2 linked regions of the Terriglobus albidus genome follow. The protein of the gene in region 2 interacts with the protein of the main gene of each other region in a pairwise test. Links are inferred from orthologs where the notes say so. Each region holds a gene or a part of one and is shown on either strand. Other genes may lie near its edges. The genes, in order: rlmB and FTW19_RS19410.

Region 1 (15,897 bases), 1.4 Mb from region 2 along the record:
GCGTGAAGCCAACCAGGACCAGCGCATCGCCAATGGACTGCATAGTGGACAGATGACCTCCGGCGAGGCTGCCCAGGCGGAACGGACACAGGCCAACATCGATCGGCAGGTCCATAACGACCGTGCCGCGAACGGTGGCTCACTGACCCCCCAGGAGCGCCAACAGGTCAACCGCGAACAGAATGCGGCCAGCCGCCAGATCTACAACGACAACCACAACGCCAACCGCGTTGCTCCGAACGCCGTGAACAATCGCGAAGCCTATCAGCAGCAGCGGGTTGCCAACGGACTGCGTGATGGCCAGCTCAACTCAGCCCAGGCTGCACGCGACAATCGCCAGCAGGCCGGAATTGCCCAGCAGGTGCACAACGAGCGTGTCGCGAACGGCGGCGCCATGACCCAGCAGCAGCGGCAACAGGTCAACCGCGAACAGAACCACGCGGGACGCCAGATTAACCGCGAGGAGGGCCGGCGTTAGCCGTTCCCTTCCCGCCCTAACCGAAGAAGAGCCGTGGCCTGAAGCATTTCCCTGTAGATGTGGTGTAGGGCTTCCGCATCGATGGGCGATATCCGCAATGAAAACGCCGCTGCAATTCTTTTCCGGGATACCCAGCAACAGGGAAATGCTCTCTGTCGTCAGCCGCGGCTCTTCTTCTTTTGTGTCGTTTGCAGGTCGGGCGCCCATGTCCAGCCCTCCATCGCATGCAGCGGATCGCGTGGCTGAACAAGCTGCGGAAACTCATCGCGCCGTTCGACCATCACCATCATGCTGACCAGAGCATCAAAGGCGTCCTCCCCCGCACGAGCCGTCTGCAGCACCCCGCGCGGCAGAGCGGCATAGGCAGGATCTTCTTTCCGCTTCCGCAGCAGATACTCTGCACGCTTTTCCGGATTCGACTTGTGGACCGGCCCGGTGTTGAGCCGCGTGTATATCTCCACCACCAGCGGCAGCTTTGGCCGGTCAAAGGGCCAAACGGAAAAGCCTGCTTCGCGGAGTTGCAACAGCACCGGCATGCCGCGCAGCGAAGCCGTGCCTACCGAACCGGAACCGCCGATCTGGAAAACGGACTTCGGCGTGATGCCTTTCACGCGCAGCGCGCGCTCTTCCTCGGGAATCAGTGCCGCCAGCTTGCAGTCAATGTCAGTAGCGCGCAGCATGCGATGCAGCCGGTCGCCTGAGAACTCCGCGGGTCGCTTGTGTGGCTTCCCCCAGAAGCGGCGGTCTTCACACTCGCGCGAGAGCCATCGCTCGCCGTGCTGCTCGGCCACCAACCGCCAAAAAGCAGGAGCGCTCTCCATCTCCAACTCACGCAGGAACCATGCCGGGAAAGAAAAGCAGAAATCGAAGCCGACGACCAGCGACGGATCTTCCTTTGCCAGCTTGATCAGCCACTCGGCCGTCTCCTGCCGCGTGCGGCCGTTGGTCAGTGTGACTTTACCGTTGTGCCAGCGGGCGGCGTAGATGTGACGGCGTTGCCCAGCAGTATCGACGCGGCCTGACCAGTCGATCGCAATGACCTGCGCGACGCTCATTCCATCTCGTCCAGGCTTTCAACCTCAGCCAGCACATCATCGCTGGCCTTCAGTTCCTTGAGCGCCGCAAAGATGGTGCCGGTGGAGAAGCCGGCCGCAGCTAACCGCCGCACGATCCGTGCCGACTCTTTTTCGTTGGTCGGCGCGGCGATCCGCTTTTTGCGCAGGTGTTCGCGGGCCAGGTCGAGCTCTTTCACATCTTCGAACGCTGCCGTGAGTGTCTGCTCGATCAGAGGAGACGCAATCCCCTTCTGCCGGAGGTCATTGGCGATACGGCGCTTGCCGAAGGCCTGGTTCTCCTGGCGGAGCCGGGTGAAATCGGCGGCAAAGCGTGGATCGGAGAGATAGCGCATCTCTTCCAGCCGGGCAATGACACGGCCGATCTTTGCTTCGCCCTCGGCGGAGTCTTCCACACGGGCCTTCATCAGCTTCTTCAGCTCGGCCACGGTACGCATGCGGCGGCCCAGGGCGGCGGCAGCGTAATCCAGCAGCTCAGTCTCACTCATCGGTTCACGCGCTTTGGGTTTACGGAACGGCATTGACGTGAGGAGATTCTAGAAGAATTGACGGACGGGGTTCGGGGATTGATCGTCCCTGACGAATCTGGTTAGCTGGGTCGAACCGGGTGGGAGCCGTGGGCTTTTAGCCCACGGTCTATCGGCTCACTATAAAAATGGGCTTTAAGCCCTGGGCTTTTCTGCCCATCAGGAAAAGGCCCAGGGCTAAAGCCCATTTACTTTTGCGCCTTTATCAGCGGGCTGAAGCCCGCTGCTCCCACCCGTTAAGCCAGGGTCCGGGCTGTCTCAAATCAATCGAATTTGCCGATACGCCCTAGTCTGCGGAGTGCTCGTTCAATAGCCTCTTTTAGCCCTCTTTGTTGACGACAAAGCCCCCTTTGGCCCCTCCGGAGACGCGACCAGTTACACTTGCTGAGGAGAAAGTTCCTTTGCCAAACGAAGAGCAGCAGCCTGCAGAACAAAAGCGCGAAGAGACCCTGCTCGAAAGCATTGCCTCCATCGCCAGTGTTCTGGCCGTGGGTCTCTTCGTCATGACGTTTATCTTCCAGAACTTTGAGATCCCGTCGGCCTCCATGGTGAAGACGCTGCTGATCGGCGACCATGTGCTGGTCGACCGTGTCACCCTGGCCCCGCAGAGCAAATGGATGCCTCTGGTGCACTACCGCCAGCCCCACCGCGGCGACGTCTTCGTCTTCCTGAAGCCCGGCTGGCCCGATCTCTTCCTGGTCAAGCGTCTGGTCGGCCTGCCCGGCGACAAGATCCATCTGCGCAACGGCATTCTGTACGTCAACGGCGTTCAGCAGAACGAGTCCTACATCTCCAAGCCCGGTGACCGCGACGAGAACGGAAATATCCGCGAGTATCAGGAGTTCCGCGACGACTTCCCGATGTATCCGCCGCCGTCTTTTTATTCTTCAGAAGACGTGCCCGGTGTTTGGCGCGAGGACCTTCCCTCCCACATCCAGGGAGAGGATCTCGTTGTTCCCCCGGGCAAGGTCTTCGCCATGGGCGACAACCGCCTGGACTCACTGGACAGCCGCTTCTGGGGCTTCGTTCCCATGGACAACATCGTCGGCCGGCCTATGTTCGTCTACTGGTCGTTCGAGACTCCGGCGGACCAGATCAACAAACAGACGGTCGGCGACCGCATCGGCTTCGCAGCCCACGTGATTCTGCACTTCTTCGACGAGACGCGCTGGAAGCGTACGCTGCACCTGGTGAAGTAGATGTCTGAGATCGGCGCACAACCGAAGCGTTCGCGGCGTCGGCGTATCGCCATGGCTCTTGGCCTGATTGTTCTTGTGCTGGTAGCCATCTTTGCGCTGCCCCTGATCAACGTGGGCCGCTATCGCCTGCGGGTCGCGCAGAGCATCAGCGAGGCCATCGGCCGGCCGGTGCACATCGACAACATCACCCTGAGCATGCTGCCCACGCCGGGCTTCACGCTGGAGAACTTCGTCATCAGCGAAGATCCGGAGTTTGGCGCAGAGCCGGTGATGCGCGCCAACCAGGTGCACGTAACTCTTCGTTTGAGCTCGCTGTGGCGGCGAAAGCTGGAAGCTTCCTCTATCTCGCTGACAGAGCCCAGCGTGAACCTGGTCCGTGCCGAGAACGGCCGCTGGAATCTGCAGGGAATCCTGATGCACGCCACGCAGGTGGACGCCGCCCCTACCGCGCAGCCCAAAGCCGGTGCCAAGCCCCGCTTTCCCTACATCGAAGCCACCAGCGCCCGCGTCAATCTGAAGCTGGGCAACGAAAAGACGCCCTTCTCTCTTACCGAAGCCGAGTTTGCGCTCTGGTTGCCGAATCCGGACGAGTGGCGCATTCGCCTGGAGGCGCATCCCTCGCGTACCGACACCGATGCCAGCGATACCGGCGTTCTGCGAGTTGAAGGCACTCTGAAACATGCCGACAGCTTCAGCCAGGTTCCGATCGATCTGCACGGCGTATGGACCAAGGCTCAGCTCGGCGAGACCAGCAAAGTACTGACCGGAGCCGATGCCGGTCTGCGCGGAACCCTCGAATGGGGAGCCAACGTCAAGGGCACCTTCTCCGAGTCCAACGTGCAGACCTGGATCAAGCTGGAAGGCCTGCGCCGCGCGGAGTTCTTCCCGGCACAGCCGATCTCGGCGGAGATACGCTGCGGACTGCGCGCCACCAACCGTTTCCTGACCCTGGATGATGTGAAGTGCGAGGCGCCCGTCGATGCCGGCGCCGTTGCCCTGGGCGGACGGATCGAAGACGTCCGCGAGCCGGAGAAGGCGGCGATCCAGCTCGGACTTCGCCAGGTTGCCGCGGATACGCTGCTGAACTGGGGCAAAGTTGCGAGCTCACGCGTATCGCCGCAATGGACCGCCTCCGGAACCGTCGATGCGGATCTGACCTACGGAGCAGCTAGCGGATGGAAGGGGCATCTCACCGCCAACAAGCTGGGACTCTCCGCAAAGAACAATGAGGTCATCAAGGACCAGACGGTCGAGCTGACTGACGTTGCCGTGACTCCAGTGGTATTCAAAGGACGCCCCGGCCGGAAACCCGAAATGAGCAATCCGCAGGGCGATCTGCGGCGCTATGCCTTCACCTTCGATCGGCTGCCGGTGGAGCTTGGAGGAGAGGATCCTGCCCAGGTCAGCGGCCGATTCGATTCCCATCTGAGCCTGATCCAGATCACGGGTGAGGCCGATGCGACGAAGACACGGGATCTGGCCGCGCTGACTCCACTGGGCGACCAGATCGATCCGCTGCTGCCGAAAGACGGCTCCACCCAGTTGAACCTGAGCTGCCAGCACAGCAATACCACTCCACCGTTTACGTGCGCCACGAATGTGGTGCCTCCTGCGCGCGTTGCGCGCAGGAGGTAATTGAATCATGGAATAGATTGAATAATTGAAGAATGGGCTACGCGCTCCGTTCCTCTAAGCCCTCATTCAATTATTCCGTTATTCAATCATTCAATCCCTACGGGGCTGCTTTCACATCCAGCACATGCACCGTCGAGCGTAGCTCCGGTGTCGTGCCGTCATTCACCTGGACCTGTTGTGGTGCGTCGTTGAAGACAATGCGGGTGGTGGAGCGGGAGCGCGCCGGAACGCGGAGGCGCTCCGTAGTGGTCAGGTTGCCGGAGCGGATCGTCACCGGCACGTCGACCGCAGCATAGCCGGCATTCGAGACTTCGACGGAGATCAGGTAGCCGCCCGTGCGCTCGATGGCGCGCGGTGTTACGGAGACGATGGAGAGATCGGGCAAGCCACGGTCGTGGTCGACCCAGTCGTCAAAGAACCAGCCGAGATCTTTCTGCGATGTGTCTTCGAGCAGACGGCGGAAGGTTGCCGCATTCGGCGTGGGTTGCGTACGCAGCGCCGCCAGCGCCTGCTGCAGGGCGGTATCTCCGGCAATCGACCGCAGCATCCAGAGCACATAGGCCGCCTTGGTGCGGTAGATCAGATCGCTGTGTGCCTTCTCCAGCGGCTGTCCTTCACCGGCATCCGGCTGCGAGAGGTCAGGCTCGAGCAGCGTCAGCGCGCTGCGGCTGTCTTCCAATGCCGCAATTGCAGCTTCGCGACCTTCGGAGCGTTCGATCCAGAGCAGTTCCATAAAACGCGCCAGGCCTTCGTCCAGCCAAACGGGCTGGTTGCCGGTGTAGGCGTGCGTGAAGGCATGCACCAGCGCCTCGGCATCCTGGCCTGAGCCGCTCGGAATTTGCCCCACGAGGAATGGTCCGGACTCAAAAGGCTGCAGGATGTCTGCTTCCAGCATTGTTAGTGGTCCGTTAGGCCGCGCGCCCAGCCAGGTGGTGAGCAATGGAAAGACATTCAACGCCGTCTTGTTCAAATTGCTCGCCCGCTCAGCATCTTCAGAGATCACCGCCAGGTAACCACCGCCCAGCATCTCCGGCTGGTCTTTGCTGAGAAACAGGCTGAGCGGATGGAAGCCCAGGGGGAATGCCGCGAAGCTGGCGGTGGCAACACCGGTGGCAGCGGCGGAGGGCTGGTTCGGATTGTCCGGGTGCGTCTCCAATATCGCCTGGTGGCCGCACAAAAACGCCAGCCGCGGTGGGTCGCCGGCGTATTCGACTGTGAGACGTCCGCTCACGCGTGCCGTCTGCGTCGCCAGCCGATTGCGGCCGATGAGGTCATAGACACGGTTTCCATCACCCATGAACGCAGGCGGTGCACTGACGGGATACCAGAGCACATTACCGAAGCCGCGGACACCGGTAAAGTCGTCCGTGATGCGATCCCACTCCAGGGTGGAGGCCGAGGAAGAGCTCTCGGCGCCGGTGGTCTGTTCCACCTTGCCGGAGTACAGCACATCGAGGGTAACTGATGCATCAACAGAGAGAGGCCTGGGCAGATGTAGCACTGCCTCGGTGACCGCGGCGGTGTGGTCGAGATCGGTCTTCACCTGGTGTTGAGCCACCGGCAGGGTGACGGTGCGGCCATCTTCGACCAGCCGGGCCAGGTCCCACATCATGGACGATGAGATCTGGAGCGGAAGATCCTCGATCGGCTTCGTTCCACCGTTGCGCACAGTCAGCCGCACCCGGGCAGAGAGCGTGCTCTCTGTCGTATTCAGGTGAAGGTCCATGTCGTAGGCGGTAAAGATCAGCGAGGAACGAACCTCGTCCGGGACCTGGATCAGCACCGCCGGCTTCTTCTGGGGGGTCTCCGGAGGAGACTGAAAGATGACCTGGGGCGGTTGCTGCGCCCACGCCATACCGGCAGCCAGCAGCACAGCCGCACATCCCAATCGGTTTACAAAAGACATCTAGGAACCTAAACCCTTACGCGGTTTGGACGGCTTTGCCACCTGTACGGGAGCGCCGGCACGTTGTCGAACGGCCTCAAACATCACCACCGCGCCGGCGACTGAGACGTTCAGTGAGCTGACAGAGCCTGCCATCGGGATACGCAGCAGGTGATCGCAGGTGCGCTTGACCAGATCGTGCAGCCCGGCGCCCTCGCGTCCAAGGACCAGCGCCGTGTGTGTCTTGAAGTCGTGGTCGCTGTAATCGGGCGTACCACGTTCATCCAGACCGACCACCCAGACATTCGCCTCTTTCAGGCGTTCGAGAGCGCGCACAAGGTTGGTAACGCGGGCGATACGAACGTATTCGCTGGCTCCGGCAGACGACTTGGCGACCACCGCAGTCAGAGGCGCCGAGCGCCGTTCGGGCAGAAGGATGCCATCGACACCGGCTCCATCGGCGGTACGCAGCAGCGCGCCGAGATTATGGGGATCTTCGACGCCGTCGAGGGCGAGGAAGAAGTAATGCTCTCCGTTCCGGGGCGGAGCGGCCAGCAAGTCCTCAATAGCCAGGAACTTACGCTCGCGTACCTGGGCGACGATGCCCTGGTGCATCTCCGTCTTGGCCAGCCGGGTAAGCTCGTCTTTGGAGGCCGGCGAGCACTTAACCCCTGCTTTGCGACAGAGATCGAGCACCGCTTCCAGCCGGGCATCGCGGCGGTCACGGGCGAAACGGACGTGATCCAGCGGGCGGCCGCCGGAACGTACTGCCTCCTCTACCGGGTGAATGCCGTACAGAACTTCCATCCAAGCAGTTTATCGTCCTGCAAGCCCGCAAACGGCTGTTGCCAATTACGGGAAAATCGGGCGAAAACACGGGAAATTCTGCTCCACGGCTACGGCCAGGCGACCTATACTGAGCTTCACCCGATTTTTACGAAAAAATCGTCGCCTCCGAGTCTTTTGGCGCGAGAGGCCCGTCAGAGGAAATGTGCCGTCCTTCTCTTTAGTCCGTACTGAAGCCGCCATCGCGGAGCAGGCGCAGGAAAACGCCGCAATCGCGCGCGGGCTGAAGCGGCAGGACCCGGACCTTCTGGACACACTGATCGAGCAGTATCAGCACCGCCTGATGCGGTACCTGACCTTCCTGACCGGACGCCGGGAGATGGCAGAGGACCTCTTCCAGGAGACCTGGATGCGGGTGCTGGTGCGTGGCTCGCAGTACAACGGCAAAGCTCGTTTTGAGACCTGGCTGTTTACGATCGCCCGTAACCTGGTCATCGACAACGCCCGCCGCAAGACCATGGCCAGCCTGGACGAGATGAGCGAAGGCGGAGAGGACGAGCGCCCCTTCGAGATCGCCCTGGATGCGCCGTCTCCCTTTGAACAGTTTCAGGAGCGCGAGCACGCTGCCGAGGTAGCCGCGGTGTTGCTGACGCTGGAGCCAAGCTACCGCGAGGTACTGACGCTGCGCTTCCATGAAGACATGTCGCTGGAGGAAATCGCGACGGTAACGCGAGCTCCTCTCTCGACCGTAAAATCCCGGCTCTACCGCGGCCTCGCCGCCTTGCGACCGCAGGTCGAAGCCCTTCGCAGAGTACCAGCGGAAGGAACACGGTGATGGCTACAATGACTCCCCCCGCTCCATCGCGCGTCGTCAATCGCACGCACCGGGCGATTCGCGCACAAGCTCTTAAGCAACAGGCACAGAAGAGGAAAGTGCGGAGTCTCTATCTCCCGCTGATCTTCGGAGGTGTCTTGCTGATTGCTGCCATGGTCACTACGGCGGTGATCCTTGCCTCGGACTCCGACGTGGAAGACACGTTGCCCTATGCCAGTGAGCAGATCTTCGTGCTGCTCATGTGGCTCATCCCTGTCTCCGCAGCAGCGATCGGCGTGGTTTGGTACAAGCGTGTGAATGCTGGCCGCGGAGGTCGTAACTAATGGCGGAAGTTCACGAGCGCCGAGATAGAGATACCGGTAATGCCGAATACGATCTGAGCCTGGTTCCCACCTGGTCGATCCTGCTGGCTGCGATCTTCTTTGTCGGGCTGCAGTATCTCTTTCATTTCAAGATGCCCCATCGTCACGGCGAGCTGCTGGCGATGCGCATTGCGATGGGCTTCTTCTGGGGATCTGCGCTTGCCAGCTACGCCCTGCTGGCCGGTTACGTCAGCCGCGACGTCAAACGCCGCAATATGTCGGCGCCGCTGTGGGTGCTGATGGTCATCCTGATGCCTGCCGGCATCGGAGCCATCGTCTACTTCCTGGTGCGGCAGCCGGTAGTCTCCCGGTGTCCCCACTGCAGCACGGAGCTGCAGGCCGGCTTCAACTTTTGTCCGCAGTGCCGCTTCCAGACTGCGCCCGTTTGCGGACAGTGCTATCGCAGCGTGCAGATTACCGATATCTACTGCTCCAACTGCGGGCATGATCTTGCCACGGACGGATCTCCGCGCCGCCTGCGGGCCTATCACGACGAGTAGCTATCTCGATTTTGTTCGCGGTTCGGCTAGAGCATTTTTCCTGTAGGGGTAGTGTAGGGATTCCGATACCCAGCAACAGGGAAAAATACTCTAATTCGTCCCTTCTTCTATACTGAGTTATTGGCATGGCGATGACCGCTCTTATCATCGACGACGAGCCGCTTGCACGGCAGGAGCTGGAGTACCTGCTGGAAAAAGCCGGCGATGTGGAAGTGCTTGCCCAGGGATCGAATGGGATTGAAGCCGTCGAACTCATCCGTGAACACAAGCCGGATGTTGTTTTTCTCGACGTTCAGATGCCCGGCCTGGACGGGTTTGCCGTCCTGAAGAAGCTCATCGGCAAAGTCGCACGCCTGCCGCAAGTGGTCTTCGCAACCGCATACGATCAGTACGCCGTGCGCGCCTTTGAGGTAAATGCGGTGGATTACCTGTTGAAGCCCTTCGACCGCGCACGTGTGGAACAGACAGTCGAAAAGGCACGCGGCCGTGTGGCTGCGGAAGCCGCAGCCGCTGCACAGGCTCCCAGTGATCCGAACAGCGCCAAGCTCGATGCCCTGATGAAGCTGCTGGAAGAACAGGCCCAACAGGCCGCCGTTCCGGCACGCGCCAGCAGCAAGGTTGTGGTGAGAGCTCAGAGCCGATTGCTGCTCGTCGATCAGAAGCACATCTGCTTTGCCGCTATCGATGAGGGCCAGATCTCCATCGTGACGCAGAACGTTGAGGGAACCTCAAACTGCCGCACCCTGGAAGAGTTGATGGACCAGTTGAATCCGGAGATCTTCTGGCGTGCGCATCGCAGCTATGTCGTGAACATCCATCACATCCGCGAAGTGGTGCCGTGGTTCAAGTCGAGCTACCAGCTCCGCATGGACGACCGCCAACAGACGGAGATTCCGGTAAGCCGTGCGCAGACGAAACGGTTGAAAGAACTGTTCAATCTGTAACCCACGCCTTACATAGCCAGAGTGAGTAAGCGCTGAAGGCGCGCTCTATACCAGCCTGGGGCAAAGCCCCAGGTCTCGGGCGTATTGAAAATCCAAGGGCTGAAGGCCCGCTCTATAGTTCTTCAGTGAAGGGCGCGTTTGTCCAATACGCCCTAATGAGGTGGATCTAAAGCTCGTGACATAAATCATGAAGAGTTTGTGCCATCCGAAGCGTCGAAAAGCAGGTCCTTCACTACGTTCAGGATGACAACTTCGTGTAGGTAAGAGCATGGAATTTGCCTCAATGTCCCTGTTGGAGAAGTCGCATGTTGCGCAGCGTATCGGCGTCGTCCGGCTTCAGCTCCAGAACCTTCTTATACAGAACCATCGCGAGATCGCCTCGTCCTGCCTTCTGGAAGAGCGCTCCCAGGTTGTAATACGGCACGATGTCAGTAGTTTTCAAGTCAATCGCCATCGCAAACTGATGCATCGCATCGTTCGTGCGCTGCTCGCTGAGGTAGAGCACACCGAGATCGGTATGCGCGGCACTACTCTTCGGATCAACGTCCAGAAGCTTCTGCCAGGCCGCCTCTGCCTCCGCATTTGCACCCATGCCCTGATACGCTGAGCCGAGATTGAGGAGGACAGCCGTGTCATCGGCTTTCTGGGCCAGCGCTGTTCGATAGGCTTCCATCGCATCGCGATACGCATTCATGGCGAGATAGACATCGCCAATGCTGGCGTAGCCATTGGGATACCTGGAATCGATCTCCAGGGCGCGGCGATATTCCTGCAATGCCTCCTGAAGCTGCCCGCGTTCGCGAAGCGTGAATCCAAGATTGAAGTGCAGCAGAGCGCTCTTCGGCGTTCCCTCAAGAGAAGTTCGATAGAGCTGAACAGGATCGGTCCAGTCTCGTGCCCGAAGCCAGGTGCGGCCGATATTCCAGAGACTCCAGCCAATGAGGCAGAGCGTAAGAACCTGTTTGACGGCTGGACGTCTGATTCCGAAGATACCGGTCACCAGGGCCGTCACAAGACCGATGCCCGCCAGGTAGACGAACCGCTCTGCGATGCCCTGGTAGGTCATTACAAGGCAGAACGGCAGAATGACGATGAGATACCAGCACAAACCTTTCAACATCGACGGATTCTCTTTCCGTCGAATAGCGGCATAGGCAAACCCGGCTGCGGCGAAACACAATCCCACATACGACCAGATGTGACCTTGTTGGAGCGATAGGCTCGTCGATCTCTCCACACTCATGTGCACCGGCAGAAGCGACAGATGAAGATATTGGCTGAAGGCAAGCAGGCTCCACTTCAGCGAAGCGAATGTCGTAAAGGATTTCACTCCCACAGCAGCCCTCACCCCTGCCGATGCGAGCGAGGCGACCAGGATGCCGCCAGCCGGAAACAGCCATAGACGAGGAGATACTGCGGGGCGCATCATCCACAAAACCAGTAGGAGCAGCGGCAGCGCTACGACACCGAGCTCGTGAGAGAAATCCGCCGCAAGAATGCTGAGAAAGCTGACCAGAAGCCAGGAGCTGCGCTTGCTCTCGAGATATTGCAGTGAAGCGAGCAGGCAGCCAAGAGTAAACAGCGTGCACAGTTCGTAGGCACGTGCGCTGACCCACGCAACGACTTCGGTATTGATTGGAAGCGATAGCCAGATCAAACCAATCGCTGCCGCGACGGTAGCAGGGATCTTCGTCTTCCGGAAAAGCAAGAAGAGAAGAATGCCATTCAGAAGATGCAGAAGCAGATTGGTGGCATGAAATGCGGTGGCATTCAGCCCCCAAAGGCTATGGTCAACATAGATTGTCAGCCAGAAGATGGGACGGTAGGTAGAACCGCCATAGCCAAGATAGGACGTGCTGAGAGAGACCGGCTGCCCCAGGAAACGATGTGCGAAATTGCTCCATGGCTGCAGATTGCGATTATTCACCACCTGATCAAGGTCGTCATAGACGAAGGGAGCGCCAAGAACACTTCCGTAGGTGAGCAGCACAAGAGCAGTCGCAAGCAGGACAAACGTTCTGACGGGATGCATCTCGAACCAGCGACTCAGGACGTTCCCGAACTGCATCAATCTCTCTCCCACAACCGGCGGAAGTCAGTCGTAACGCTCGAAGACGATCTGCTTACGATCCCATCCGCGGTCTTTCAACCACTGCCGCAGCGGAGCCGCAAAAGCATTCAGACCGACGATGTAAGCCGTCGGTTTTTCGCCTCCAGCTTGAGACAGAATCTCTTCCAGACGCGGAGCAAGCTCAACGCCCGGCAGCGGCAGATAACGGAACCCGGTGATCTCGCGCTCAGCCCGCTCAAAACGGTCGCGATAAAACAGCTCTGACTCCGAAGATGCCGTATGCAGCAGATGCAGCGAGCCGGCGTTGCGCTGTGCTCGCAGTAAAGCATCCACCATCGCTGCTACAGGCGCTATGCCAACGCCGTCGGCGAGGATAATGCCTGGACCTTCGTGAAGGACAAACCCACCATAGGGGCCTTGTACGTGCACTGTCTCTCCAGCCTTCAGATCGCACAGCAGATTGGAATACCATCCGGCGCGATTGAGACAGAGCACCATACGATCGCCATCGGGAGCCTGCGTCAGCGAGTACGCGCGGACCTCCTGCTTGCCATCACGCTCCGTGACAAACGAGTAAAACTGGCCGGGCTGATAGGTGAGCGGTTCACTGCAGGTGAAGGAAAGCTCCCAGGTCTGCGAGGCTTCACTGAGCAGACGCTTCGAGGCAAGCGCGGCAGCGATCACGCCCGCGTGCTCCGGCAAGCGTCACAGTTGCAGACGCGGCGCAGGTGATCCCATGAATAGATGCCGGCCTCGTGCCCGTCGTTCCACTTGAACTTCAGCGCGTAGTTGCCGATCTTCTCCACCGAAGTTGGCTTGGCAGGCGCCTGGTACATGGTGAAGAGCTCCTTGGGTTTCGGCTTTGGCTCACCCGGCTTGCGGCCGGTATGCTGACGCTCTTCATGACAGGTGGCGCAGGGGCAGGCGTCGCGCAGCCAGGGGAAGGTCCACTTCGAGTGATGGCCGTCCTTCCACTCGATCTCGACTCCTTCGCCGGAGGTCAGGTGCACGCGAACCTTGGCCGGAGTAACCGCCTCGCGCGGCAGACAGTTGTCCTGCGCGGCGTCGGCCAGCGCCTCTTCCCGGCTTACGAAACGGATGCCTTCGTGACTCATACAGCTTCTATTTTAGGCGCTTTTCGTTGGCGACGAATCAGATCCCATACCAGGCAACATAGAAGCAGATTCCCCCGCTGCTCTTCACCCCAGCCGGCAAAGCTGGCTAGGGGCCCCCGGCTACGAAACGACAAAAAAATCAAATCGCATTGCGGTAGAAGAACCAGCCGGCGACGGCACAGCCAATGATGACCACCAGGGCTCGCAGCACGTTGCCGTTCATACGCCGGGCATAGCGGGCGCCAAGCCATCCGCCCAGTCCGGCAAAGATCATCGCTACCAGGCAGAAATGCCAGACCACCGCTCCGCGCACGATAAAGGTAACCACAGCGGAGAAGTTCGAGACGCACGCGCCGAGGACTTTGAGCGAGTTCAACTGGTTCATCTCTTCCACGCCGAAGAGCGCCAACACCGTCATGATGAGGAACCCCGCGCCCGCGCCGAAGTAGCCGATATAGAAAGTAACCGGAAGCAGGCAGAGCAGCACGTAAAGCGCCGGCACCTTGTGCTCGAGGTGCGGATGCTCACTTCGGTTGCGCAGCCAGCGGGAGATGTGTCCGCTGACGCCGAAGAGCAACGATGCCGCCAGCAGCATCCACGGCAGCACGTGCAGAAAGGTCTGCTGCTGTGTGTGCAGCAGAATGATCGCTCCTCCGATGCCGCCGATCACTGAGGCGACAACTACAACCCAGGCCGTATCGCGCCGCAGATCTTCACGCAACGCGGCAAGCGAGGTAAGCTGCCCCGGCCAGATAGCCACCGTGTTGGTTGCGTTCGCCTGGATGGGAGGCACGCCCACCGCCAGCATCGCCGGAAAGGAGACGAACGAGCCTCCGCCCGCGAGCGCGTTCATCACGCCTGCGATAAAGGATGCAAGAATCAGCCAGAGATAGTGGCCGTGCGTGGTGAGGTAAGCGGGCATTGTCTTTATTGTAGGTTGTCAAATGCGCTGCTTGAAAAGCGGGTCCTTCACTACGTTCAGGATGACAAATTTATGACAAGAGCTTCTGAACAGCCTGATGGCCAACGCTCCCACCTGCGAATATGCCACCCATCGCGTTGCGATGGATGGAGCACCAAGCGTGTGGGCTGTTCCATGCTCGCCGATATGCCCTGAGACCTTAGAAATGCAAAAAGAGGAGGCCGAGGCCTCCTCTTTTTGTTCGGTTGAACAATGAATTAGATGTCGAGGTTCTTTACATCGAGCGCGTTCTCTTCGATGAACCGGCGGCGGCTTTCAACGTCTTCGCCCATCAGTGTGGTGAAGATCTCTTCCGTGCCGGCAATGTCCTCGAGCTTCACTTCGAGCAGCGTACGGCGATCGGGGTCCATGGTGGTCTCCCAGAGCTGTTCGGCAGTCATCTCGCCGAGGCCCTTGTAACGCTGTACGTCGTACTCTTTACGGCCCTGCTCGATGACGAACTCGAAGAGGTCACGTGCGGACTTCTTCTCGACCGGATCCTGCGGCAGCTTGGAGGCGCGCTTGGTGCCCTTGTTCTGCACGGCGGTGCCGGGAGCGGCAGCGGCCTCGGCAACGCCTTCGGTCTGCTGCTCTTCGACGATGTCGTCCGCATCGGCCTTGGCGCCCTTCTGCACGTACTCGATCATGAACGGTGGCTGGAGCTGTTCCTTGATCTGCGCGTGCTTGCCGAAGAGCTGACGGATCTCAGGCGTGGAAGCAAGCGTCCAGTCGAGCTTGCGCTCAGCGCCATTCGAGTCTGTAAAGCTTACCGACCAGGTCTGATGCTCTTCGTCGAGCATGGGATCGGAGACGCCCTTGAACTTGGCTTCCTTGCCAATCTCGATCAGCTTCGTACGAAGCTGCTTGATCTTGTCCTGCGTCTCGAAGTCGGCACGCTTCGACGGATCCTTGCCTTCGTGTGCAAAGAGGTCGGCGAAGGCCGCCGTCACCGCTTCGTTGCGCAGGCGCTTGTTGGCCTTGTCGAAGAAACCGATGTAGTCGTTCAGCTTGCCCATGAAGTCGGTCAGGGCACGGCCTTCCAGAGCGGCGGCATTCTCGCCGTAGCGGATCACCATGCCGTCAGAGGCGCGCTTGACCATCACCTTCACAAACTCGCGATCGTCCTTGATGTACTGCTCGAACTTGCCCTTCTTGATCTTGTAGAGCGGCGGTTGAGCAATGTAGACGTGGCTGCGCTGGATCAGCTCCGTCATGTGACGGAAGAAGAAGGTCAGCAGCAGCGTACGGATGTGCGATCCGTCGACGTCGGCATCGGTCATCAGGATGATCTTGCCGTAGCGCAGCTTGGCGGCATCGAAGTCGTCCTTGCCAATACCGGCGCCCAGCGCCGTGATCATGGCACGGATTTCTTCGTGGCCCAGCATCTTGTCGTAGCGGGCCTTCTCGACGTTGAGGATCTTACCCTTCAGCGGGAGGATGGCCTGGAATTTACGATCGCGGCCCTGCTTCGCGGTTCCACCTGCGCTCTCACCCTCGACGAGGTAGAGCTCGCAACGGTCAGGCTG
Region 2 (15,733 bases):
CCCGAGAGCTCCACACCGCCCTCGAAACGCCGGCCCAGAAGCTGGTCGTAGCCGTGCTCCAGCTTCGCCACCACAGTGTCAGCGAGACTTTTGTGGGCGGCATATTCGATCTCGCCCGCATCGAGTTTGCGGTCAACACGGCCGACGCCGATGTTTTCGCGCGCACTCATCTCGTACTTCATGAAGTCCTGAAAAATGACGCCGATCTCGTGGTGCAACTCCTCCAGCTTGTACTCGCGCAGGTCGCGGCCATCCAGAAGGATCTGGCCCTCGGTAGGGTCATACAGCCGCGTGATGAGTTTGACGATGGTTGTCTTTCCCTGTCCGTTCTCACCGATCAGGGCAACACGCTCTCCGGGGCGAAGCGTGAAGGTGAAGTTTTTGAGCACCGTACGGTTGGTTCCGGGATAGGTAAACGACACATTACGGAACTCGAATCCTTGACGAATGGGATTTGGCGCCGGTAGGCCCTTGGGATCGGACCTGACCGTCGGTTCCATGCGGAAGAATTCGATCAGATCGGTGAGGAACAGTGCCTGATCGGCGATACCGGAGGCCGTGGAGAAGACCTGCTGCAGGTTCGAGTTGGCCTGCTGGATCGATGCCGTAAGGAAGGTGAAGTAGCCGATGCTGTACTCGCCCTGGATCGTCCTCCAGATGACGTAGACGTAGGCGCCGTAGTAGCCCAGGGTGCTGACAACATTCAGCAGGCCGCCGATCAGCAGCTTGCGACGCGCAAAGGCGGTGTCTTCGGCATGGATCCCCCGCGCCAGCTCGTCGAACTTGCCGGTGAAGTAATGGCTCAGACCGAAGAGCTTGATCTCTTTGGCGCCGTCGCGGCTGCCGGCCACCTGGCGAAGGTAGTCCATCTGCCGCTTTGCCGGTGTCTGCCGAAAGTTCTTGGCATAGCCGAGGAAAGCAAAGTGGGTCTCGCCGAGGAACGATGGCAGCACACCCACCAGCATCAGCAACACCAGCCACGGCGACGCCAGTACCAGGGCCGCGGAGAAGACGAAGGTCGTGATGATCTGCTGCAAGAGGCGGCCGATCTGCTGAATCATCACCAGGCGGTCCGTTGCCTGCACCCGTGCGCGCTCCAGACGGTCGTGGAAGATCGGATTTTCGTAGGTGGTCAGGTCCAGCCGGGCGGCCTGCTCCATCACTTTGACCGAGGCGTAATGGGTGTAGCTGTTGGCCAGCAGCGCATCGCTGAAATCGATTGCCCGCATCATGAGACCAAGCAGAACGTTGATACCGATCTCGGCAGCGACCAGATACCAGAATCGCGGATCGAGCGAGCGCCCGCGCAGCGTATCCGCAATGTCATTGATGATGTACTGTACGATCTTGGCGGCGGCAAAGGGGCACAGCGCCACGATGATCCGCAGGATCACACCCCAGATCACGGCGGCTTTGCTGGAGCGCCACATAATCGTGAGCACCATCGGCACGTTGCGCAGCGCGGCAACGCGTTCGCGCCAGGGGTTCTGGTTGGTGGTCTTCTCGCTCATGGACTCTCGGTCAAGGTTTCAGGACTGCGTCGAAACGATCGCGTGTGCGGAACGCGACACAGTGGCTGCTCCGTAGGATGCACGCAACTGTTGTGGAGGTTGTGCAAACAGAGGCATCGGAGCTTATCGTTATGCAGGAACTCGGGACACTCTGCATAGACCAACATGAAAGGCGATGCATCCGTCAACACACCATGAAAAGTTCCGTCTCGCTTGATTCCTTCATAAGCTTGGTGCGCGGCTTCTTAACCAGAAGCCGTCGGGAGGAACTTTCATGGTTCTCCCCGGCGCTTCTTTTCATACACTCGCACTACACTAGCGTGAAGTGAACGGAGGATCCCCCCAACTGTGAAGACGATCGGCGTTCTCTTTGGCATGGAAAACACCTTCCCCGGCGCCCTGGTGGAAAACATCAATGCGCGCGGGCTCGACGGCATTCGGGCAGAGTTTGTGCAGGTTGGCGGTGTCGAGATGGACGCGGCTTCGGGCTACGACGTCATCGTCGACCGCATCTCGCATGACATTCCCTTCTATCGCAGCTTCTTGAAGAACGCCGCTCTCCGCGGAACGCAGATCATCAATAACCCTTTCTGGTGGTCGGCGGACGACAAGTTCTTCAACTATGCCCTGGCCTCCCGGGCCGGGGTTGCGGTTCCGCGCACGGTGCTTTTGCCCTCCAAGCAACTGCCTCCGAACACCACGGAGCGCTCCATGCGCAACCTGCAGTATCCGCTCGACTGGGACACGATCTTCAGTTACGTCGGGTTCCCCGCCTTTCTGAAGCCGCACGACGGCGGCGGCTGGCGCGATGTCTACCATGTCCATAACGCGGAAGAGTTTTTCCACGCGTACGACCAGACCCGCGACCTGTGCATGGTGCTGCAGGCGGCCGTGAATTTCACAGAGTACTTCCGCTGCTACGTCGTCGGCCAGAAGAAGGTGCGCATCATGCAGTACGATCCGCGGCGGCCGTACCATGAGCGTTATGTGCACGACGGTCCGGCGCCGGCCAAGGCACTGCTGAAGCGCGTCGAGAAAGATGCCCTGACCCTCTGCCAGGCGCTCGGTTACGACCTGAATACGGTGGAGTTCGCCTGTGAGAATGGCGTTCCCTATGCGATCGATTTCATGAATCCGGCGCCCGACGCTGACCTGCACTCCGTCGGCAAAGCGAATTTTGACTGGGTGGTGAATGCCGTCGCCGACCTGGCGATCGCACGGAGCAAGCTGAGCGGCAAACCTCCTGAGCTGAAGTGGTCTGCCCTTCTCGGTGCTCCGGAGGAAAAGCCGGCGAAGAAGTCCTCAAAGAAGCCGCCGATGACTCCGAAAGCTCCAAAGCCTCCGAAAACGCCGAAGAAAAAGTAGCGGCGAGCAGGCCCAGCGCCCCGGCGTAGAGTACATGTATGGTTGATGAACCCAACAAGGTAGATCAGGTCTCCGTCACCAGCGACGGAGCTTACGTGCTCACCATCAAGGACCACTGGGACTGGGAAGTGGACTTCGATCACGTGCAGGTGTTGGAGGACAAACTGAACGCCTATCTCAGCTTTATCGAGGGCGGCCAGATGGAGGAGCTTTATCCTGCGTCGGTCCGATTGCCGCTGGAGATCGACATCCAGTTCCAGTTCGCTCCCAGCGAGCTGGGGCTCCAGTTCCTTGACGCCGCGAAGAAAACCATCGAAGAGGGTGGCTACAAACTCACCTGGAACATCGCTACGCAAGCCGATGCCTGACAAGCTTCCGGGGGCCTGATACCTTCATCTCACCATGCGCCCATCGTTCACGCTCGGCATTGAAGAGGAGTACCAGACCGTCGATCCTGAAAGCCGGGATCTTCGCTCGCACATCGCCACCGAGATGCTGGCCAAGGGCAGGCTCCGGCTGGAAGAGCGCGTGAAGGCTGAGATGCATCAGTCTGTCGTCGAGGTAGGCACGCGCGTCTGCCGCAATATAGAAGCGGCTCGCGAAGACCTTTACGATCTGCGCCGCAATATGGTCCGGCTGGCCGAAGAACACGGTCTGCTGCTGGTCGCCGGCGCAACGCATCCTTTCGCGGACTGGCGTGTGCAGGAGATCTATCCAGACGACCGCTACAAACGCGTCGTTGAAGATCTGCAGCTTGTCGCCCGCGCCAACCTCATCTTCGGCCTGCACGTCCATGTCGGCATCGAAGACCGCGAGGCGGCGATTCGCATCATGAACTCGATGCGGTATTTTCTGCCGCACATTCTGGCGCTGAGTACAAACTCTCCGTTCTGGCTGGGGATGGAGACCGGCTACAAGAGTTATCGCGCCAAGGTCTTCGAGAACTTTCCGCGGACGAATCTCCCTGACAGCTTCGCGAGCTACTCGGAGTTCGAGAACTACGTCAATCTGCTGATCAAGACCAACACGATCGACAACGCCAAAAAGATCTGGTGGGACGTCCGTCCTCACCCTTTCTTTAATACCGTCGAGGTGCGCATCTGCGACATTCCGCTGCGCGCGGAAGAGTCGATTGCCATCGCCGCGCTGATCCAGGCCACCGCCGCTAAACTCTACAAACTGCACGAAGCTAACGTGGACTTCCGCCAGTACAGCCGCGCGCTGCTGATGGAAAATAAGTTCCGCGCCGTGCGATACGGCCTTGATGGAAAACTGATCGACTTCGGGAAAGAGACCGAGGTCGCCGAGCGGGATCTGATCCGCGAATACCTCGCCTTTGTCGATGACGTTCTGGACGAGTTAGGCTCGCGAGCTGCAGTCGAGGAGCTACACAACATTCTGGAACGGGGTTCCGGCGCCGACCGGCAACTTGCGGTCTTTCGCCAGACCGGCAGCCTGCGCGCTGTCGTCGATTACATGGCGGCGGAGACCAGGGCCGGTCTGTAACGAATTCATGACAATCAAATTTTCTGTTCATTCCTCTTTTCAGAAAATTTAATCCGGCGTACATTTGTCTTCAGAAGAGCAGTTTCTGCTGCTTTACGTTTCCGTACATTTTTTGTTCCCTTTTGGGTTGTGGCAAGTTTTTGCAGTCTCCGGCGAAGCTATCGCCGATGTGTATTCGCAATCTTTCTTGTAGTCGCCGTCGTGTCGCTGTATTCAACCTGCAGTCTTTTTTGTGAGGGAAACACCCATGAGCTCGATCTTCGACGTTAATTCCGCAGTCTCCCGCCGCAACTTCATGCGCCTGTTCGGCGCTGGAGCAGCGGCCGCAGCCACGCTTCCTAACTTCTCGCAGACCGCATTCGCGCAGGCAGCTGGCCAGACTGCCGGTCGTCGCGGTATGGGCGAGCGCCCGATGATGGATAAGGACGTCATCGTGATCTCCTCGAACGAGAACCCGCTTGGACCGGCACCCTCGGCTCTTGCCGCTGTCGCGCAGGCAGGCCCCACGGGCGGCCGTTATGACAAGTATGGCGTTACTATTGGCGTGGTAAAGACCCTCTCAGAGCAGTTCGGTCTGAAGCCCGGCTACGTACAGCTCTATCCCGGTTCCAGCGGCCCGCTGGATATGGCGCTGATGTCCAACATCGGCCCCGGCAAGGGCCTGGTCACAGCTGATCCTTCCTATGAGCAGGGCTCTCGCGCTGCCCAGAAGCTGAAGGCTCCACTGAAGCAGGTTCCGCTGAACGCCAAGTACGAGCACGATGTGAAAGCCATGCTGGCCGCCGATCCGAACGCCGGCGCCTTCTACATCGTCAACCCCAACAACCCCACCGGCACCATGACCCCGAAGGAAGACATCATCTGGCTGATCAACAACAAGCCCAAGGGTTCGGTTGTGATCGTCGACGAGGCCTACCACCACTTCTCCACCCATGAGTCGGTCATCGACCAGGTTGCCGCGGACAAGGACGTTATTGTTCTGCGTACCTTCTCGAAGATCTACGGCATGGCCGGTGTCCGCGCTGGTTTCGCCATCGCCCGTCCGGATCTGCTGGAGAAGTTCGAGACCCTGTCGCCCTCTGTCAGCCTGCGCAATGCAGCTTCGGTTTCGCTGCTCTCTGCTGCTGCAGCCGGCGCCAGCCTGCGCGATCCTGAGCTGGTTCCGCTGCGCCGCAAGATCAACACTGACATCCGTGAAGCCACGCTGGAGTTCCTGGACAAGAAGGGATACAAGATCGTTCCCGGCTCCCAGGCCAATATGTTCATGGTCGACGTCAAACGCCCCGGCAAGGAGTTCAATGCGCTGATGATGAAGGAGAAGATCGCCATCGGCCGTACCTGGACCGCGATGCCGACCTACGTCCGCGTCACCGTCGGCACGAAGGACGAGATGGAGAAGTTCCAGACTGCGTTCGTCAAGTGCATGGATGTTCCCCCGGGAGCCGTCAATGCCTCGCTGCACTCGGAACTCTACATTCCCAGCGAACTGGACCGCCACCGCGCTTAACCCCTCCGCGTTCCAAACCCGGAAACGAACCCCAGCTTCGGCTGGGGTTCTTCTTTTCATCCGCCTGCAATGTCGTTCACAATGCCTTAAACTTGGAGTAACGCCATGATTCAGACGGCCCAGCAGCACCCGCTTCTCTCCACCTCGTTTCCCGCCGAGTTCACGCCCGGCGCCCGCTCCGCAGTGCGCACTTGCCTACGCGTTCAGCCGGAAGAAAAAGTCACTCTCATCACCGATGAGAAGTGTCTACCCATCGCAGCCTCCATCGCGGCAGAGCTGGAGGCTGTGGGCTGTATCTGGAATGGCTTTGTTTTAGAACAACTTGCGCCCCGGCCGCTGGCAAACATGCCGCAGGCGGTTCTGGACGATATGGAGACCTCCCAGGTCTCAATCTTCGCCGTCGAGGTGCAGTCGAACGAGCTGCGCAGCCGCATGCAGATGACCGACGTTGTGAATCGCCAGGGAATCCGCCATGCCCACATGGTGAACATCACTCCTGAGATCATGACTCAGGGCATGCGCGCCGATTACCGAGCCGTCGATGCTCTCTCCCAGGCTGTGCTGGACCGCGTGCAAAAAGCGACCTACGTCCGCGCCACCACCCCAGCGGGAACCGATCTGCATGTGGCGCTCTCGCCGGAATACAAGTGGTTCAAGACCTCCGGCATCATCTCGCGGGAGAAGTGGGGCAATCTGCCCGGCGGCGAGTGTTTCACCGCGCCGGGAGAAGTCAACGGAGTCTTTGTCGTGGACGGCGTTGTGGGCGACTTTCTCTGCGCCCGTTACGGCATTCTGGAGCACACCCCGCTTACGATCTGGATCGAAGGCAACCGTATCCGCCGGGTGGCTTGTGACAACAAGCAGCTCGAAGAAGACTTCTGGGACTACACCCACACCGACGGCAACTCCGACCGCGTGGGCGAGTTTGCCATCGGCACCAACATCGGCGTCACCAAGGTGATCGGCAATATCCTGCAGGACGAAAAGTTCCCCGGTATCCATATCGCCTTCGGCGACCCGTACGGGGCGCACACCGGCGCGCCCTGGAGGTCATCGACACATATCGATGTCGTGGGCCTGCACTTCAATATCTGGCTGGGCGATGAACATGGGGAGACCCAGATCATGCAGAATGGCGAGTTTCTGATTAAGCCGTAAGTATCGGCAGAGTTCGATATTTCTTTTGGTTGTCATCTCGTAGAGATTTGCTTGTAACTCTGTTCCTGCTCGAAACGCAGCGGTAGAGAAGCAGATTTCTCCGCTACTCTTCACCCCAGCCAGCAAAGCTGGCCGGGGACCCCGATCGCTACGAAATGACAAAAAAGTGCCAAGGACGCTGCCTGAGCCGGTTTTTCCTCTTGTCGCGCGCATCTCATACAATCGCGAGATAGAGCATTTCACTGTTGCTGGGAATTCCGGAAGAGGAGTGCAGCGGCGTTTTCATTACGGAAAACGCTAATAGATGCGCAAGCCCCGCACTACACCTACAGTGAACATGCTCTATTGCCAAAGGAGCGATGCGTGAACTTCAACATTCTCGGCAACTCAGATATGCAGCTTTCCCCGATCGGATTCGGCGCCTGGGCTATCGGCGGCGGAGGATGGGCCTTCGGCTGGGGCGCGCAGGAAGATACAGACTCCATCACTGCCATCGAGCGCGCTCTGGATCTCGGCCTCAATTGGATTGACACCGCTGCCGTCTACGGCCTGGGACACTCTGAACAGGTCGTCGCCAAGGCGCTGCGCAAGTCTGCGCACAAGCCGTGGATCTTCACCAAGTCCAGTATGGTGTGGGATGACAAGGGCAACATCACCAACTCCATGAAGCAGATCAAGCGGGAGTGTGAAGATTCGCTACGCCGTCTGAATCTCGATGTGATCGATCTGTATCAGATCCACTGGCCGAAGCCCGATGAAGAGATCGAAGAGGGCTGGGCGGCCATGGCAGAGCTGCAGCGCGAAGGGAAGGTACGCTGGATCGGCGTTTCGAACTTCTCCGTCGACCAGATGAAGCGTGCACAGAAGATCGCTCCCATCACTTCGCTGCAGCCGCCTTACTCCATGCTGAAGCGCGACTACGAGGCGGAGGTGCTTCCCTTCTGCCGCGAGAACGGCATCGGCGTCATCAACTACTCGCCCATGCAGAGCGGTATGCTCACCGGCAAAATGACCAAAGAGCGCGTCGCCCAGATGCCGGACGACGACTTCCGCAAGCGCGCCCTTAACTATCAGGAGCCGAAGCTCTCGCAGAACCTCAAGGTCGCGGACAAACTGAAGGAGATCGGAGCGAAGTACGGTGTCACCGCCGGCGTGATCGCCATCGCCTGGACGCTGAAGAACCCCGCGATTACGGCGGCCATCGTCGGTGGACGCAATCCGCAGCAGGTGGAAGAAACGGCAGAGGCACTCGACTTCGTTCTGCCGGACGAAGAATACAAAGCAATCAACGACTATCTACAATCAAACGCATAGGCTTTGCGGCTCTGCCCGTCCCTCTGGACGAGCAGAGCTACACTGCATGGACGTTTGTATGAAGATTCTTACCGCAGAGCAGATGGGCGAGACCGACCGGCGCACCGCCGCCGAGTTCGGCGTCTCCATGCAGGAGTTGATGGACAACGCCGGCACCTCGGTCGCGCGCTTTGCGCTGCGGCGTTATCCCGAGGCGCGCCGCATCGTCGTCCTCTGTGGCAAGGGCAATAACGGAGGCGATGGCTTCGTCGCCGCTCACCGGCTGCACGCGGCCGGGCGGAAGGTGCAGGTGATCGTTCTGGCCGCGGGCAAAGACGATCTGCGTGGCGATGCCGCCAACGCCTTCAGCGCACTGGATGCACCGGTGATCTTCGCGACGGAAAGCATCGTCCTTCCCGAAGCCGATCTCTATATCGATGCCATCCTCGGTACCGGGTTCAAGCCGCCGATGCGTGGCCTGGCTTGCAACCTGCGGGCACAACTGACCCAGCTTGCAAAACCTGTTTTGGCCGTAGATCTCCCTTCCGGATGGGATGCTGACTCGCATGGAGCCACCGCGGGCGACGCATTTCCCGCCGATGCGGTCGTAACCTTCACCGCTCCAAAGCCGGCTCACATCTTCGGCCAGATGAACCGGGATGGCGCCTTCGGTGCTGTCGCCGTGGCCCCGATCGGCTCACCTGCTGAATCTCTCCCCAAAGCCGATCTCACCTGGACCGGATCTTCCAAAGCGCTGACGGAGACACCTCGCCCACTGAACAGCAACAAGGGCAGATTCGGACACGTGCTGGTGCTCGGCGGCTCAAGGGGAAAGTCCGGTGCTGCCGCAATGGCTTCCCTCGCCGCATTGCGCTCCGGTGCAGGCCTGGTTACAGCCGCGGTGCCTGATTCTGTGCTCGATTCGGTAGCCCGCATCGCTCCCGAATTGATGTGCCTGCCACTGCAAGAGATCGACGGGCACGTCGCTCTAGCGAACTTCGAAACGCGCACCCAGTGGCTTGAGAAGATCAGCGTTCTCGCCATCGGTCCCGGTCTTGGAACACAGCCGGAGACGACCGAGTTCGTCCGCCGCGCGGTGCTTAAAACAGCTCTTCCGGTCGTCATCGATGCCGACGCCCTGAATGCCTTTGCTGAAAAACCGGAGCTGCTGCGCGCGCAAGCCGGACGTGTGATGGTGCTGACACCGCACCCAGGCGAGATGGCCCGCCTTCTCGGCATCACCGTCAAAGAGGTAGAGGCCGACCGGATCGGGCTCGCCCGTTACTATGCCACCGACCGCAACCTGACCCTGGTGCTGAAGGGCTGGCGGACCCTGGTGGCGCATCCCGATGGAGAGATCTCCGTCAACACCACCGGGCATCCCGCGATGTCGAAGGGCGGCAGTGGAGACATTCTGACCGGCATGGTGGCAGCCATGCTGGCGCAGCATCCCGATCACGTTAAAGACGCGGTCAACACCGCTGTCTATCTACACGGTCTCGCCGGCATGATGGCCGCGCGCAACCAGGACGAACATACGGTGCTGGCCACCGACACATTGGCCCATCTGAGCGACGCCTTCCGCTACCGCATTGCGGACGAAGACGGCCTCACCTGGGTTGGAGGACTTCGCTAGTTTCATGCTCGTAAAAAGATTCAAGACCCGCTCCGTGGAGGGCACGCTTGCGCTTGGCCCGAATATGGCCGAAAAGCTGATGCCGACACCGAAGCTGATTCTGCTGCGCGGCGAGTTAGGCGCCGGGAAAACCACCCTGGTGAAAGGCATCGCCCAGGCGCTAACCGGCGTCGATCCGGAGGAGGTCACCAGCCCGACCTTCACACTCGTGCATGAGTACGCAGGACCGAAGGTGCATCTGTATCATCTCGACCTTTACCGTTTGGAAAAGGAAGAAGAGCTTGCGGCGCTCGGTATCGACGAGATGGCCTCGCAGCCTGATGCTCTTGTCCTGGTGGAGTGGGGTGATAAGTTTCAGAGCGTGATTCAGCGCGCCAGTGGACAGATCATGATGCGGGCGAATGAGCTGGATGAGCGGGAGATCTTTTTGGAGATTCTGTAGGACTGCTCTTGAAAGATCGATACCACTTGAAGGTGTCATCCTGAGCGAAGCGAAGGACCCGTTGTGTTGGCACCTTTATACTTCCGGGCAGCCCATGAAGCAGGTCCTTCGCTGCGCTCAGGATGACAAAATTTGTTTGAGTGCCAGCTCCGAATGTTTGCCTTAGTTCGATTCCAGCGTGATGCACTCCCATCCGCATCCGCCAGGGTTCCTGCGGCGGTCGAAGTGGAAGTGGAGTTCCTGCTCGCTGCTGATGGGTCTGCCGTTCTTCACTGCCGGATGAAAGACCCACTGCTGTACGGTAGCCAGCACCATCTGGTCGATCTGCGTTCCCATTCCTCTACGCGCGTGCACCCGGGCAATGTGACCGGTATCGTCGATCTGCAGATCGACGAAGATATCGCCGGTAGCGCCGACCGCTGATAAGTCCGGACGTTCCTGGGGGAACGCCTGCACGTAGGCGATGCTCACATTTCCATCGCCCAATGCTTCATTGCCGCGCTCCCCTGGAGGATCGACCGGAGGCGTCACCACCACTGGAGCCTCTACCACGTTCTTCCGAGGGGTGTGATGCTTCAAGGCCCGCTTCACCTCATGCGTCTGCGAGAGCTTTCCGGGGTTGTAGGTCATCATCACCCTGGCGCCTTGGCGGGTACCGGCCGGTTTGAGCTTCCGCGCTCCAATCCACCATGCGTTCGCAACAACAAAGAGCGTGAGCAGATGCAGTCCTGTCGACACAGCAACCCTGCCCTGCTGCGTCTGCAGCAGGAGCGCCGAACGCTGTCTCCACAACAGGAGCTGCTCTCCCATGAGGGCCCTCTCTCCCATGGGGCTCATCGTATCGCAGCGATCCGGCAGGAAGCGACAGCTTTCCTGCGATGCAAACTACAAGATAGACTTCTGCGGTGAAATTCCTGCCACTATCAGCCGTCGTCGCGACCGCACTCCTCTGCCCGGCCCTCCCGTCCCAGACCGCAAAGGTCGGTCCCGCCGGCAAGCCCGCCGCAACGAAGACGCTGCCGCCTTTTTCCGGTACGTGGATGCTGAATCCACAGCGCAGCAAGTTGACTCGGCACATCGAGGGCGAGAGCAAAGCCGTCATCCAGTACGACGGCAAGACCTGGCACTACATCCATTCGCACCAGGAGACTCCCAATGACGAGCCAGATGCGTGGCAGGTGACGCTGGAAGTCAACTCACCCAGACTGCATGTCGAACCGGGCGACGAAGTCACCTTCCGCTCGCGGATCCGCCAGCAGGGCAACGCTATGTTGTTGGAAGAATGGGGCACTACCGGGCACGGCCAGAAGATTCACAACACCGTGCGCTACACCCTGGAAGACAGCAACAATACGCTGGTGCAGACCGAGGTCTCGGTCGGTCCGCTCGGCCCCGTACGTAATGTCTACGTTCTGGAGCGCGTGCGGACCACCGCAGAGTGAGAAGGGATTAGAGCATTTTTCCTGTTGCTGGGTATCCCTGGAGGAGCGTGCAGCGGCGTTTTCATTGGGGAAAACGCCCATAGATGTGCCCGCAATACACCTACAGGAAAAATGCTCTACTGCGATACGCCCACGGCAACCTGCTTGGGCTCATCCGAGCCTGCAGCAGTTGTGGCCGGAGCCGTTTTCTGCAGGAAGTAGCTCTTGTCGGCCATCGAACGATAGAAGATTCCAGTCAGCTCAGCCGCCTTCGGACCGAAGGTCGGACGTCCGCCTTCCAGGAAGAAGACCGTCACCATCCGGCCGACTGGAGTGTCCGCATAAGAGGCGAACCAACCATAGCGCGTTCCGTTGTTGGAGCAGGTGCCAGTCTTGCCGAGCACCGGGAACTCCTTGAAATTGGCGCGCAGCGAGCGGGCGGTACCGTAGCGGGCATCGACCGCGCCGGCCATACCGGGCAGCATCTCCGGGATCAGCGGAGCGATGTCGAGCGTCCGCTTCACCTTTGGCTGGAAGTTCGCGACAGCGTCCGCCGTGGTGGGGTGCTGCAGATAGTAGAGCGTGCCGCCGTTGGCGATAGCAGAGACCAGAGCGCCGAGCTGCAGCGGAGTCATCGAGATGCTCTCACCAAAAGAGCACATACGGCCCACGCCACCCAGCTTCTCCGGCAGTTCCTCATCGGGGTAGACACCGAGCTGCTCGCCATCAATGTTGTAGCCGGCCAGTTCGCCCAGGCCAAACATGTTGGCGTAGTGCTTGACCCGCTCAAAGCCCATGCGGCGGCCCAGAACCTCAAAGTACGGATTCACCGACTTGGCAAGGGCGTAGTCCAGATCCACGTTGTAGTGGCCACCGAGGTTGACCGGCGTGTCGTGCTTGATCAGGCCTTCGGAGAGAGCCGCCAGGGCCACACTCAGCTTGATGGTGGAGCAGGGTTCAGCTCCGCGCGAGAGCGCCAGCTTCTGGTTGACCATGGCCAGGACACGGCCGTTGGTGGGATCGATCGCCACCGCGGTGCCATTCATATTGCCCAGAGCCTGGATCAGAGACTCGCGGACTACCGGATCCTCTCCGGTCGCGACATCGCCCAGCGTTAGATTGTCCGCGAAGGAGCTGGCTGTAAAACGCTCAGAGAACCGGCCGGCGCGGGTTCGCTTAACGGCCAGTCTCGGCGCAGCGCCGCGTTTTCCCTTAGTAGCAACAGCCTTCGACCTGGCGGCTGGGGCTGCCTTAGCGGCTGCCGCCGATTTTCCGGCGCGGCGGCTGTGCTGCAGGCCGGCAAGATGCGCCTTTCCGCGAGTACTCTCCTGTACCTTGGAGCCTCCCCGGGTGCGCCTTGCACTTGTCGGCGTGGGGTCGGCCGCCAATGCGGCGGCTGTGGAAACAGCGAGAATACCTACAACCAGTCCTGGAAAAAACTTCTTAAAGCCCTGAATCATGCGTCGCACATCCCTGCGCCAACCCGTGCTAAGCGCCGATTTTTATTCTTTTTATCCTACCTTGATCTGACCAAAATCGATCAGATCCGGCGCCATACAACTTTAGACGCGTTTGCCCAATACGGAACGCGTTTTTTTTACATGCCTCCACGCCGTAGAAACGCTGGAATATCCAGCTCATCCTGCTCTTGACGTACGGTAGCCGACGGAGTGGAGGCAAAAGTTGCCACCGGCTCCGGAACCACAGGAGCAGCCGCGACCGGCGCGGGCTGTTCGACCGGCGCCGCCACCTCCGGCGTTGTCTCCACCCACTGCTGCGGCGGCGGAGCAGCCGACTCACGACGCTCGCGACCCGTTAGAAAGAACTCGTCTTCGAAGACCGATGGCGACTCGGGCCGCTGGGCGATCGGAATCTCCACCTTTTGCATGACCGGAGTCTCGCTGGCAAAACGCGGCATCGCAGAGGGGCGGGCGTCGTAGCGGACTGCAGGCTCCATCGCCTCCTGCAACATGCGTTCGCGGCGCTGCGGCATCTCCTGCTTGAAGCCGGTGGCGATGACGGTAATCTTCACATCCTCGCCCATCGACTCATCCTGCACCGCACCGAAGATGATGTTGGCATCCTCATGCGCAGCGTTCTGAATGATGGTGGAGGCTTCGTTGACCTCGCTCAGCTTCAGCGAGCTGGATCCGGTGATGTTGATCAGGATGCCGCGTGCTCCATCGATCGCGCCGGCTTCCAGGAGAGGCGAAGCCATGGCGGCGATCGCAGCTTCCACTGCACGGTTCTGTCCCGCGCGTACGGCCGTTCCCATCACCGCATAGCCCATGCCCGCCATCGTTGTTTTCACGTCGGCGAAGTCGCGGTTGATGATGCCGGGGATGGTGATGATGTCCGAGATTCCCTGCACGCCCTGGCGAAGCACATCGTCCGCAATGCGGAAGCTCTCGAAGAAGCCCGCGTCCTTGGCGACAGCCAGCAGCTTCTCGTTGGGGATAACGATGACGGTGTCGACCGCATCCAGCAGCTCCTGCAGACCACGCTCGGCCTGCATCATGCGGCGCTTGCCTTCAAACCCGAACGGCCGCGTCACCACAGCCACCGTCAACGCACCCATCTCGCTGGCCAGCGAGGCGATCACCGGAGCGGAGCCGGTTCCTGTGCCTCCGCCCAGACCGGCCGTGACAAAGACCATGTCCGCGCCTTCCAGCGCCTCAATGATCTTGTCGGAGTCCTCCAGAGCCGCGCGGCGGCCTACGTCAGGGTTCGCGCCGGCGCCCAGACCAGAGGTCAGCTTCACGCCGAGCTGCAGTTTCACCGGCGCCAGAGAGCCTTCGAGCGCCTGAGCGTCCGTATTGGCGGCGATAAACTCCACGCCTTCCACTTTGGCCGCGATCATGCGATTGACCGCGTTGCCGCCACCACCACCTACGCCGATGACCTTAATCTTGGCGCCGGTGCGGGTCTCATCGTTGTAGTGAATGCGGATCGGATCTTGGGGCGTATTCGACATGGGAATGCGTTAACTCCTGCGTTAATGGTCATTCTGTCATTCGTCCGCTTGCAAAGAAATGCGGAAAAGCAAATGACGGTTATCAAAGTCGATTCCTGAGGCCGAATCAGGACTATCTTGTGACAGCGGGGATGACTACATGGTGCCGGCGAAGATCGCCTTTAGCTTGGCACGTAGTCCCATCTCTTCGCTGGCGCGGCGTATCTGCGTGCGGTGCGTGTACAGCAACATGCCGATCAGAGCCGCGAACTCCGGCTGCGCCAGCTCCTCGGGCATACGTGACAGCGGTACGGGATAGCCAACGCGAGCCGGTACACGTAGCATGCTCTCGGCGACATCCAACAGGCCGACCAGCTTGGCCGAGCCGCCGGTCAGAACCAGGCCGGCGCCGAGCGCTTCCAGCACGCCGCCCTGCCGCAGGTTCTCGCGCAACATCTGCATCAGCTCGCGCGCTCGCGGCTCAAGAATCTCCGCCAGGTAGCGATGACGGACGATGCGTGCCGGCTGCCCCCCACTGAGCGCCAGGTTGCCGCCAACCTCAATCTCATTCAACTGCGGCACACTGGTCACAACACAGTTGCCCCAGACCTGCTTCAACTGCTCCGCCTCTTCGACGGGCACATGGAGGCCGACCGCGAGGTCGTTCGTGAAGTGGTCGCCGCCGATCGGCAGCACAGCCGTATGTGCGACCGCTCCCTCGAAGAAGACCACCATCTCGGTGGTGCTGGCTCCGATATCCGCGATGCAGACGCCAAGCTCGCGCTCGTCCGCGCTAAGAACGGCCTCAGCCGCGGCAATGCCCTCATAGACCGTGTCCAGTACCTCGAGGCCGGCCTTGTTCGCGCAAGTCACAACCGACTGCGCTACGCCTCCAGAGCAGGTAGAGAGATGGAGGTTCACTTCAAGCTTCGTGCCCACCA

Evidence for each region.
Region 1: the proteins of FTW19_RS19410 (region 2) and rlmB interact in binary tests that used the Escherichia coli proteins (3 or more experiments, as listed by UniProt). The link is inferred for Terriglobus albidus from one-to-one orthologs.

Annotation. Positions count from the first base shown.
Region 1 is NZ_CP042806.1:6,254,979-6,270,875, forward strand. The notes cover bases 5,712-8,706. They hold rlmB (23S rRNA (guanosine(2251)-2'-O)-methyltransferase RlmB), read right to left. Parts: upstream 7,605-8,706; coding sequence 6,819-7,604; downstream 5,712-6,818. Other genes in these bases: FTW19_RS25015 (M1 family metallopeptidase), read right to left, coding at 5,712-6,818; FTW19_RS25025 (RNA polymerase sigma factor), read left to right, coding at 7,789-8,418; FTW19_RS25030 (hypothetical protein), read left to right, coding at 8,418-8,706. Also shown: FTW19_RS24990 (YXWGXW repeat-containing protein), read left to right, coding at 1-478; FTW19_RS24995 (hypothetical protein), read right to left, coding at 637-1,533; FTW19_RS25000 (regulatory protein RecX), read right to left, coding at 1,530-2,039; lepB (signal peptidase I), read left to right, coding at 2,480-3,277; FTW19_RS25010 (AsmA family protein), read left to right, coding at 3,278-4,912; more of FTW19_RS25015, read right to left, coding at 5,010-5,711; more of FTW19_RS25030, read left to right, coding at 8,707-8,741; FTW19_RS25035 (zinc ribbon domain-containing protein), read left to right, coding at 8,741-9,280; FTW19_RS25040 (LytR/AlgR family response regulator transcription factor), read left to right, coding at 9,406-10,224; FTW19_RS25045 (tetratricopeptide repeat protein), read right to left, coding at 10,505-12,292; FTW19_RS25050 (ferredoxin--NADP reductase), read right to left, coding at 12,320-12,979; FTW19_RS25055 (DUF971 domain-containing protein), read right to left, coding at 12,976-13,410; FTW19_RS25060 (sulfite exporter TauE/SafE family protein), read right to left, coding at 13,550-14,332; gyrB (DNA topoisomerase (ATP-hydrolyzing) subunit B), read right to left, coding at 14,590-15,897. UniProt on the Escherichia coli protein: Specifically methylates the ribose of guanosine 2251 in 23S rRNA.
Region 2 is NZ_CP042806.1:4,861,699-4,877,431, forward strand. The notes cover bases 7,867-10,697. They hold FTW19_RS19410 (NAD(P)H-hydrate dehydratase), read left to right. Parts: upstream 7,867-8,419; coding sequence 8,420-9,976; downstream 9,977-10,697. Other genes in these bases: FTW19_RS19405 (aldo/keto reductase), read left to right, coding at 7,867-8,361; tsaE (tRNA (adenosine(37)-N6)-threonylcarbamoyltransferase complex ATPase subunit type 1 TsaE), read left to right, coding at 9,981-10,418; FTW19_RS19420 (energy transducer TonB), read right to left, coding at 10,581-10,697. Outside these bases: FTW19_RS19375 (ABC transporter ATP-binding protein), read right to left, coding at 1-1,511; FTW19_RS19380 (ATP-grasp domain-containing protein), read left to right, coding at 1,860-2,876; FTW19_RS19385 (DUF6572 domain-containing protein), read left to right, coding at 2,915-3,244; FTW19_RS19390 (carboxylate-amine ligase), read left to right, coding at 3,279-4,382; FTW19_RS19395 (pyridoxal phosphate-dependent aminotransferase), read left to right, coding at 4,630-5,889; FTW19_RS19400 (aminopeptidase), read left to right, coding at 5,995-7,047; more of FTW19_RS19405, read left to right, coding at 7,411-7,866; more of FTW19_RS19420, read right to left, coding at 10,698-11,228; FTW19_RS19425 (hypothetical protein), read left to right, coding at 11,324-11,860; FTW19_RS19430 (penicillin-binding transpeptidase domain-containing protein), read right to left, coding at 11,977-13,299; cell division protein FtsZ, read right to left, coding at 13,437-14,813; cell division protein FtsA, read right to left, coding at 14,949-15,733. UniProt on the Escherichia coli protein: Bifunctional enzyme that catalyzes the epimerization of the S- and R-forms of NAD(P)HX and the dehydration of the S-form of NAD(P)HX at the expense of ADP, which is converted to AMP.